DNA from 2 places in the Shewanella mytili genome. Region 1 is predicted to be linked to the other one. Evidence: predicted binding sites of a transcription regulator. Region 1 holds the regulator's gene; the other holds the start of a gene.

Region 1 (5,460 bases):
GCCTTGATGGTCACCCGCCAGAATGAATCCGGTGATATGGGGCAGCAGGTGGTGCAGCAGATGTTTGACAACCCCAAGTCACTCATCATTGCCGCCGCGGTACTGTTTGTGATGGGAATAGTGCCGGGCATGCCGCATCTGGCGTTTCTCAGTTTTGCCTTGCTGGCGGCCACCGGTGCTTTTTTCATTTTCAAACGTAACGAACAAAACAAACAGCAGGCACTGGAACAGGCCAAAAACGGCCCCACACAAGCTCAGCTCAAAGAACCCAAAGAGCTGAGCTGGGATGATGTGCGCCCCATTGACACCATCGGGCTAGAAGTGGGCTACCGCCTGATCCCGCTGGTGGATAAAGGGCAGGGCGGCGAGCTGCTAAGCCGGATTAAAGGCGTGCGCAAAAAGCTCTCCCAGGAGCTGGGTTTTTTGGTGCCGGCAGTGCATATTCGCGACAACCTGGACTTGTCTCCCACCGCATACCGCATCTCACTGATGGGGGTGGCTTGCGGCGAGGCCGATGTGCGGCACGACTGTGAACTGGCCATTAATCCCGGGCAGGTATTTGGCAAGCTTGACGGAGTGGAAACCAAAGACCCGGCTTTTGGGCTGGATGCGGTGTGGATTGCCCCTGAGTTACGGGAACACGCACAAACCCTTGGTTACACCGTGGTGGATACCTCCACCGTGATTGCCACCCACTTGAGCCAGCTGCTGACCAACAACGCCGCCAAACTGCTGGGCTATGAGGAGGTGCAGCAACTGCTGGACATGCTGGGCAAACGGGCGCCTAAACTGGTGGACGGTTTTGTACCGGACGTCTTGCCATTGGGCACCGTGGTGAAAGTGATGCAAAACCTGCTGAACGAGGGGGTATCGGTACGGGATCTGCGCACCATTGTGCAAACTCTGCTGGAATACGGGCCCAAGAGTAACGATGCCGAAGTGCTCACTGCTGCGGTGCGTATCGCCCTGAAGCGCATGATCGTACAGGAAATCGCCGGGCCCGAGGCGGAAATTCCTGTCATTACTTTGGCGCCAGAGCTGGAACAGATGTTGCATCAGTCCATGCAGGCAACAGGGGGCGATGGCCCGAATATTGAACCGGGGCTGGCCGAGCGCATGCAAAAATCGCTGGCCAGTGCGGCGCAGAATCAGGAAATGGTCGGGCAACCGGCAATTCTGCTGACATCCGGCATGCTGCGCGCTACCCTGTCACGCTTCGTGAAACATACGATCCCGAATCTGCGGGTCATCTCTTATCAGGAAGTGCCGGATGAAAAACAGATCCGTATCGTATCCGCTGTGGGCCAGTAGGAGTAAGCAAAAGTGAAAATCAAACGTTTTTTTGCCAAAGATATGCGCGCCGCCCTGGCGCAGGTGAAAGAAACCCTCGGCGCCGATGCGGTGATCATGTCTAACAAAAAAGTCACCGGTGGCATCGAGATTGTGGCTGCGGTGGATTACGATGAGCCCCAGCCCAATGTGGCACCGGCGCCGGTATTCAGTGATTTGAGCGAAGACAAGGTATCGCTTGGCCATGTGCGCAGCCAGAGCAAAAGCAAACCGGAACCCGCCGCCGACTCCCTGCAGGCATTGCTGGAGCGCCAGCATACCCGCCTGACCCAGCAATTATCCAAACAAGCTGCTGGCAGTGCCAAAACGGCACAAGACAATGAACTGCCGGCCTGGGCCCGGGGGCTGGATTCACAAACTCCGGCCAAAAGCAAAACCGCAGAAGCGCCCGCCGCCTTTAACCAGGGTAAAAACAATCAGGCCAGGCAATCCCAGGAGCTGGAGGCCATGCGACAGGAGCTGGCCTCTCTGCGCAATTTGCTGACCCACCAGATGAACACGTTGCTGAGCGAGCAGAAAAACCGGCAGGATCCGGTAGGCGCCATGCTTGAAAGTAAACTGCTGGAAGCGGAATTTGCACCACAGGTCGCAGCGCAGTTGGCCGAATTGTCGCAACATTACACGCCAGCGGATTTGGTCAAAGCCTTGCCACAATCTTTGGCTAACCTGCTCAGCAATCAGGGTGATGATATTGTGCGCCAAGGAGGCGTGGTGGCATTGGTGGGGCCAACCGGTGTGGGAAAAACCACCACATTGGCGAAAATTGCAGCCAGATTCATTGCCCATCACGGTCCGGATTCCGTGGTATTGATCACCACCGATCATTATCGAATCGGAGCCTTTGAGCAATTGGCAACTTATGGCAAGATAATGGGATGCCCAGTGAAACAGGCGCAGGATCTCAATGAGTTGGAACAGATTGTGTACCAGTTCCGCAACCGTAAATTGGTGTTGATTGATACCGCCGGCATGGGGCAACGGGATTTGCGCCTGTGTCAACAACTTGACAGCCTTACTGCCAATAGTCGTTTGCCCATACGCAGTTTCCTGGTGTTGTCAGCCACCGGGCAGCGGCGGGTGCTTGAAGATGCCATCAGCCAGTTCAAGCGCATTCCGTTGGCAGGCGCTATATTAACCAAACTGGATGAATCCGTATCTTTGGGCGCGGCGTTAAGTGTGTTAATCCAAAGTGGTTTATCATTGAGTTACACTACGGATGGCCAACGGGTGCCGGAAGATATGCAGGTGGCCGATACTTTGGGCCTGGCGCAGCAGGCACTGGCGGTTTTGAATCGCACCGGCACGACAGAATTTAACCCAGAAGTCAGATCAGCTGACATGACCTATGCATTTGAGTAGTAAAGCGATGACCCGGGATCAAGCGAGTGGTTTACGAATGATAAATCAACAACAAAACGAAAAAGTGAAAGTAATTGCCGTTACCGGTGGCAAAGGCGGCGTAGGTAAAACCAGCGTGGCCATCAACACCGCCGTGGCGCTCGCAGAAAAAGGCAAACGGGTGATGGTGCTGGATGCCGACCTGGGATTGGCCAATATTGACGTGATGCTGGGATTGCGCGCCGAGCGCAACCTGTCCCATGTCCTGTCGGGTGAAGCGGATTTGGACGATATTATCGTGCGCGGCCCCAAAGGCGTGGGGATTATTCCGGCCACATCAGGCACCCAGGCCATGGTGGAGCTGAGCCCGGCCCAGCATGCCGGTCTTATCCGAGCCTTCAGCGAAATGAAAACCCAGTTTGACGTGTTGATAGTGGACACCGCTGCAGGCATTTCCGACATGGTGCTGAGCTTTTCCCGTGCATCCCAGGATGTCTTGGTGGTGGTGTGCGATGAACCCACCTCCATTACCGATGCCTATGCCCTGATTAAAATCCTTAGCCGCGAGCATGGCGTATTTCGTTTCAAAATCGTGGCCAACATGGTGCGCAGCCTGCGTGAAGGCATGGAGCTGTTTGCCAAATTGAGTAAAGTCACCGACCGGTTCCTTGATGTGGCACTGGAGTTGGTGGCCACCATTCCTTACGACGAAAATCTTCGTAAATCCGTACGTAAACAGAAACTTATCATTGAAGCCTTTCCCAAATCCCCTGCCAGTATTGCCTACCACGGCCTTGCCAACAAAGTGATTAGCTGGCCCATTCCACAACAGCCCGGCGGCCATCTGGAATTTTTTGTTGAGCGACTGGTGCAAAAGCCAGAATACTCAGAGGATAACGCCAGTGAATAAAATCGCTGCGTATACCGGGTTTGACGATAAAAGCTTGATCGTTAATCAGTATGCGCCGCTGGTAAAACGAATTGCGCACCATCTTCTGGCGCGTTTACCGGCATCGGTGCAGCTGGATGATCTGCTACAGGCCGGCATGATGGGACTGCTGGAAGCCGCCGCCAAGTTTGACGGCAGCAAGGGTGCCAAATTTGAAACCTTTGCCGGCATCCGCATCCGCGGGGCCATGATTGACGAAATCCGCCGGGGAGACTGGTTACCGCGCTCGGTACACCGCAATCAGCGGCGCATTGCCCAAGCCATTGACGAATTGGAACAAACCTTGGGCCGAGATGCCCGGGATACGGAAATCGCCACACATCTGGAGATGTCACTTGATGAATACCATCACATCTTGAGTGACGTATCGATGGGTAAAATAGTCGGCATCGAAGATTTGGGCGGCGCCCCTGATGCACTGTTTGCCGATGAGATGGCCGCCAACAATACTTATGACAATTTGCTTAACGATCAGTTTCGCGAAGCATTGGCAGATGCCATCAAGCACTTGCCCGAAAGGGATGCGCTGGTGCTGTCACTTTATTATGACGAAGCGCTCAACTTGAAAGAGATTGGCGCCATACTCGATGTGAGTGAGTCACGGGTGAGCCAGATCCACAGTCAGGCCATGCTCAGGCTCAAAGCAAAACTCAGGCATTGGACACAGAACTGAACAGTTTTTTGAGTGACCTTAAAAATGTATCTCTTCGGAGGAAACTTTGGATAAAAACATGAAGATTCTCATTGTTGATGATTTCTCAACAATGAGAAGAATAATCAAGAACCTGTTACGGGACTTGGGATTTAACAATACCCAGGAAGCCGACGATGGGTCCACTGCATTGCCCATGTTGCAAAAAGGTGATTTTGACTTTGTGATCACCGACTGGAACATGCCGGGCATGCAGGGCATCGACCTGTTAAAGGCCATCCGTGCCGATGAGAACCTTAAGAATATTCCGGTGTTGATGGTGACGGCCGAAGCCAAACGGGAACAGATTATTGCTGCCGCCCAAGCTGGGGTGAACGGTTATGTAGTCAAGCCGTTTACCGCTGCCACCCTGAAGGAAAAACTGGACAAAATCTTTGAACGTCTGGGTTGATGCCGGGGAGTTATGATGACAGAAAACACCGGGCTCATCACGCTGGAGCAGGCGCAGGAGTTAGTGGCGTTATTGTCTGCAGGCCAGCAGCAGCAAGCCGATGATCTGCTGCGTGAGCTGTGCCAACCCATTCAGCAGGAACTCTTTGCCGAAGTGGGCAAGCTCACCCGGCAATTACACAATGCGTTAAATGATTTTCAGCTGGACAACCGCTTGGTAGAGCTGGCAAACAACGATATTCCGGATGCAAAAGAGCGCCTGAGCTTTGTGATTGACATTACCGAACAGGCCGCCAACAAAACCATGGACGCGGTAGAGGAGTGTTTGCCGCTGTCGGATGCATTGACCACCAGTCTGGCCAATATCAAGCCCACCTGGGACAGGTTGATGCGCCGGAATCTGCCGTTGAACGAATTCAAGACCCTCTGCCACGATGTGCAGCATTTTATGGGGCAAACCGGCGCGGACTCCCGGCGCTTGCACGAATTGCTCAACCAAATCCTGCTGGCGCAGGATTTTCAGGATCTGACCGGGCAGATGATCCGCCGGGTGATTGATTTAGTCAAAGAAGTGGAAAGTAATCTCGTGTCACTGTTGACCATGTTCGGCGCCCAGCCCAATGACGGTCTTATCAGTAACCAAGAAAATAACATAGATGCTGAAGGCCCCATTCATAATGCCGGAGTCCGACAGGATGTGGTGACCGGACAGGATGAAGTA
Region 2 (5,460 bases), on a different contig from region 1:
CGCAATATTCCGGCATGGATTTGGCAAAATCTTCCGTACCGATTTTACGGCTTTCGTTGATGATGTCCTGTTTGTCCATGGTGATTAACGGGCGCAGGATCAAGGTGTCGGTGCAACGGTCAATCACGTTGAGATTGGTCAACGTCTGGCTCGACACCTGCCCAAGGCTTTCACCGGTGACCAGTGCCTGTATGCCCATGCGCTCGGCAACCTTGCTGGCAGCCCGCATCATGCAGCGCTTGAGGATAACGCCCATCAGGCCGTTATCAATCCGCTCGAGGATTTCTGCCACTACCGGTTCAAAAGGAATGGTGACAAATTTCACTTTGTGGGACTGACCGTAGGTTTTCCACAGATGGTAGGCCACCTGTTTCACGCCGATTTCGTGCTGGGCGCCGCCAAGGTTAAAGAAGCAATAGTGGGTGCGGGCGCCTTTTTTGATGAACTGGAAGCTGGATACGCCAGAATCAAAGCCGCCGGAAATCAGTGACAAGACATCTTCTTGCGTGGCCATGGGGAATCCGCCCAAACCGGCCACTTTGCGCTGCACCAGGTACAGCTTGTCGTTATTGATTTCCAGATTGACGGTGACATCCGGGTGCTTGAGTTTGACCCCGGCCGCTTCGGTATGCTGGTTGAGACCACCGCCAACGTAGCGTTCCACCTCAATGGAGGTAAACTCATGCTGGCCGCTACGCTTTACCCGCACGCAAAAGGTTTTACCGGCCAAAGAATCGCCAAATGCCGCCAGGGCATGCAAATAGATGTCGTGCACGCTCTCAAAGGCGTATTCATCCACCCGGGCAATACTGGCAATGCCGGGAATGCAGGTCAGGCGTTCGCCAATGGCATCCAGCAGTTCGGGTTTGTCCTGCGGCACCCCCACCATGATGCGATCCCACTGTTTTTGCACAGTGACACCTTCATCCACTTTTTTCAGTACGTTCCGGATATTGGACTCAAGCATTTTGGTGAAGCGCATGCGCACCGGCTTGCTCTTCATCATGATTTCGGGGTATAGCTTAACGATAAACTTCATGGATTTTCCGCAGAATAAAACTGTATCAACAAGCAATCGCGGGATTATAGCAAACTGCCCCTGCCAGTCACAGCAAGGGCGATGAAAAACCTGAAACCCCAACACGCCAACACGCCAACAGCCCGTTGACCATCGGCGCCCGATAACGGCACACCTGATTGCAACGGCTAATTGGGGGTTACCTGGATTTCGTCCGACTGTTTGGCTTTGCCCTGTTCAATGGCAATTTCCACCCGCCGGTTACGCGCCCGGTGCTCGGCGCTGTTGTTGGCTACCAAAGGATTGGTATCGGCCAGCCCCACCACTTTCATCCGTTTTGCATCAAACCCTTTCACCCGGATTAACTCGTGAGCCACCGCCAACGCCCGTTGGGCCGACAAGTCCCAGTTGGACTGATACAACTCATTGCTGATCAGCAAATTGTCACTGTTGCCAGAGACGGTCACAATGCCGGGCACCTCTTTTAACAGCTCGCCAATGGCGTGGATCACCGGTTTGAACTGGGGCTGCAAAAAGCCTGAGCCGGAGGCAAAAGAGCCTTTTTCCCGGATGCGGATAATGATTTGCTGCCCCAGGGATTCAATCTCAATGGCGCCATCCACAATCTCTTTGTTGAGTTTTTCCGCCATGCGTTTGACTTGGGTGTTGATTTGCTGCTGGGCGGCGGTGTTTTTCTGGGTGCGTTTGGCCTCGGCCTGCTCCCGGGCGGTAGCGGCAGAATCACCGCCCCGCTGCTCCCCTTTTTGAGGCTGCTTGCCGCCGGCACTTTCATCATCGCCGGCCTGAAAATTCAGTGTGGGCTGGGTCATCTCATTGGTTTGCTGGTTAATCACCTCAATGGGTGACGGGTCCGGCCGACCGGGACGAAACTCCAGTGCAATCACCGAGGTACCTTTGGGAATGTCTTTGACTTCCACCTTGTTTTGCACCCCGAAGGCGTACTTCATGGAGCCGGCAATCTGCTTGAATTTAAGCACGTCCATTTCCGAAAAAGACAGCAACAGCACAAAGAAGCACATTAACAGTGACATCAAATCGGAAAAGGTCGCCAGCCAAGGCGGGGCCGGTGGTGGACAATCGCACTTTTTTTTGGCCATTGTTTACTCTCCACCGGTGGTTTCTATGGTGCGCTGTTTCTCTGACAGGTAGTTTTTCAGGAAGCTTTCAATCACCCGCGGGTTTTGGCCGTCCTGTATGGCCAATACCGCATCCATGATCAGGTTGCGGTTGAGCATCTCTTCATTCATCCGCAGCGACAGTTTGTCGGCAATGGGCAGGGCCACCAGGTTGGCCAGCAATGACCCGTAAAGGGTGGTCAGCAAGGCCACCGCCATGGCCGGGCCAATGGATTTGGGGTCGTCCATGTTAGACAGCATGGCCACCAGTCCCACCAGGGTACCAATCATTCCCATGGCCGGGCCCACGTCGCCAAATGCCTTGAAGATGGCAATGCCGGCGCGATGGCGCTCTTCCGTCAGGGCGATGTCTTTTTCCAGTGCGGCGCGCACCACTTCGCCATCATGACCATCCACCAGCATGTCCACGGCTTTTTGCATGAAGGAGTTGGAAATCTGCGCTTCTTCCAGTGCCAGAAAGCCCCCTTTGCGCGCGGCATCCGCCATGGTGACCGACTGTTCAATCAGCTCTTCCGGGGTGTCGAGCTTGAAGATGAACGCTTTGGCGGCAATTTTCATGGCTCCCAGATACTGCTTGAGGTTGAATTTCATCATCACCACAAACATGGAGCCGATAAACACAATCAACACGGAGGGAACGTCAACATAAATGGAGATGCCACCGGCACTGACCATGGCCCAGAACATCACGCCAAACGCGCCAATAATGCCTATCAGGGTTGCTAAATCCACTCTTGCTCCTCAATTCTCTAAAGTCGTGTCATCCATCTGTGAGCTGAGGTGATAGAAAATACGGAGACCGACCACGCTCTGCCAGAGAAATACCTTGGAAAGGGAATATTACGCTTTTTAACGGCTTCTATTGTGCTTTATCGGATCAAACTCCGGCAAGTTTAGAGGGATTTTAACGCCGGGCGAAAATATTTTTGCGACAAAGCGTGCTTTCGAGCAAATAACCAACGCCTTAATTTGACCCTTTGTGGTGCCTGCTATAACGTGTGTGCCCATGCAGTCGCCGCCTGTTCTGAACCGAACCCGCTGCCGAGCCTGCCTCGATTCCGCTGTCAAATCATTGGTATACTCCATGGCAGTGTAATTCCAAGGAAAACAACGTGGCCAAAAAACCTGAAAACCTCAGTTTTGAAGAGTCCCTGGGCGAACTAGAACACATCGTCAGTGAACTGGAACAGGGAGACGTGTCGCTGGATGATGCCCTGAAACAGTTCGAGCGCGGCATTAAACTGGTGCGCAGCAGTCAGAGCAAGCTGGAGCAGGCGCAACAGAAAGTTGCGATTCTGTTGTCAGACGATCCCCAGGCACCGCTCAGTCCATTTGATGTCGAGGAAGAGTAATTGTTAACGCAAGCCATTAATCGCTGCCAGCATCGAGTCAATCTTTATCTGTCAACGACATTCGACCACCTGCCGGAAAACGATCCCAATTTGCGCGCGGCCATGCGTTACGGCGTGTTGCTGGGGGGCAAGCGGGTGCGTCCCTTTCTGGTTTATGCCGTAGGTGAAATGCTGGGGATCAGCGCCGAGCGCCTGGATGCCTGTGCCGCCGCCATCGAATGCATTCATGCCTATTCGCTTATCCATGATGACTTGCCGGCCATGGACAATGACGAGCTGCGTCGCGGCCAGCCCACCGTGCACATTGCCTTTGATGAAGCCACGGCCATTTTGGCCGGTGACGCCTTGCAAACCCTGGCGTTTGAACTGATATGCCAGGATGATTCCAGCTTTAGCGCCAGCCAGCAGCTGCAAATGACCAAGGCACTGGCCAGAGCCTCCGGCTATCTGGGCATGTGTGGCGGCCAGGCACTGGATTTGGCGGCCACCGACAAGGCCATTGCCCTTGACGAGCTGACTCAGTTGCATCGCCTGAAAACCGGGGCGCTCATCCGCTGCGCCGTAGAACTGGCGGTGATTGCCGCCGAAATAGCCCCGGAACAACGGCAACAGCTCATGACCTATGCCGATGCCATCGGCCTGGCATTCCAGGTGCAGGACGACATTCTTGACATCACCGCCAGCACTGAAGAACTGGGCAAGCCCCAGGGGTCAGATACCCGTTCCAATAAAAGTACTTATCCTAAATTGCTGGGATTAGACGGGGCGAAAGCCACCGCTGAAAAACTGCTGCAAGAGGCACTATCAGCCATAGGTAATTTGCCCTACAATAGCCAACTAATTGCTGAATTCGCACGCTATATCATTGAGCGGCGAGTATAAAAAGAGACAAAGTAGCTCCTTATGAGTCTGGATATCACTCAATTTCCGGTATTGGCACAGGCCAATACACCCGAAGAGTTGCGCCAGTTGCCCCAGGCATTGTTGCCGCAACTGGCCGACGAACTCAGAGCTTTTTTGCTGCAATCCGTGGGGCAGTCCAGTGGGCATTTTGCTTCTGGTCTGGGGGCAGTAGAACTCACCGTGGCACTTCACTACGTGTATAACACGCCCTTTGACCGGCTGGTCTGGGATGTGGGCCATCAGGCCTATCCCCATAAAATCCTCACCGGTCGCCGGGATCAGATGCACACCATTCGCCAAAAAGGCGGCTTGCACCCATTCCCGTGGCGCGGTGAAAGCGACTATGACACCTTCAGTGTTGGCCACTCCAGCACCTCCATTTCAGCCGCACTGGCAATGGCCATTGCCGCCGATAAAGAACAGGCCGGACGCCGGGTGGTAGCGGTAATCGGTGATGGCGCTATGACCGGCGGCATGGTGTTTGAAGCCATGAATCATGCCGGTGATCTCCATAAAGACATGCTGGTTGTACTGAACGACAACGAGATGTCCATTTCGGAAAATGTGGGGGCGCTTAACAAACACATGGCCCAACTGATGTCTGGCCGCTTTTATTCCAGCATCCGTGAAAGCAGCAAAAAAGTGTTGCAAGGCATGCCGGTGATCAAAGAGATGGCCCGGCGCACCGAAGAGCACCTGAAAGGCATGATGGTGCCCGGCACGCTGTTTGAAGAGCTGGGCTTCAACTACATTGGCCCCATTGACGGCCATGACGTGAATGCACTGGTGGAAACCCTGCGCAACATGCGCAACCTGAGCGGCCCTCAGTTACTGCACATCATGACCAAAAAGGGCAAGGGATACGAACCGGCGGAGAAAGACCCCATCGGTTGGCATGCCGTGCCCAAATTCGATCCCAGCCAGTTCTGCAAACCCGTATCTGCCAACAGCCTGCCCAATTTTTCCGACATCTTCGGCAAGTGGCTGTGCGACATTGCCGCAAAGGATGACAAAGTGGTGGGCATCACGC

The links. Region 1 encodes FliA, which starts transcription of late flagellar genes. Its sites were predicted from a motif close to CTAAAGNTNNNNNNNNNNNNGCCGATA; they were not measured.
Region 2: the regulator FliA is predicted to act here: its motif matches at 3,046-3,072, upstream of pomA (flagellar motor protein PomA).

The regions. Positions count from the first base shown of each region.
Region 1 covers NZ_JBKOUD010000001.1:284,497-289,956, forward strand. Annotated here, with positions in the region: gene flhA (flagellar biosynthesis protein FlhA) at 1-1,311, shown strand, start outside; gene flhF (flagellar biosynthesis protein FlhF) at 1,324-2,709, shown strand; gene ACIDEJ_RS01270 (MinD/ParA family protein) at 2,717-3,598, shown strand; gene ACIDEJ_RS01275 (RNA polymerase sigma factor FliA) at 3,591-4,310, shown strand; gene cheY (chemotaxis response regulator CheY) at 4,357-4,740, shown strand; gene ACIDEJ_RS01285 (protein phosphatase CheZ) at 4,753-5,460, shown strand, end outside.
Region 2 covers NZ_JBKOUD010000004.1:100,577-106,036, forward strand. Annotated here, with positions in the region: gene thiI (tRNA uracil 4-sulfurtransferase ThiI) at 1-1,039, opposite strand, end outside; gene ACIDEJ_RS06040 (flagellar motor protein MotB) at 1,207-2,136, opposite strand; gene pomA (flagellar motor protein PomA) at 2,140-2,907, opposite strand; gene xseB (exodeoxyribonuclease VII small subunit) at 3,288-3,527, shown strand; gene ispA ((2E,6E)-farnesyl diphosphate synthase) at 3,528-4,409, shown strand; gene dxs (1-deoxy-D-xylulose-5-phosphate synthase) at 4,431-5,460, shown strand, end outside.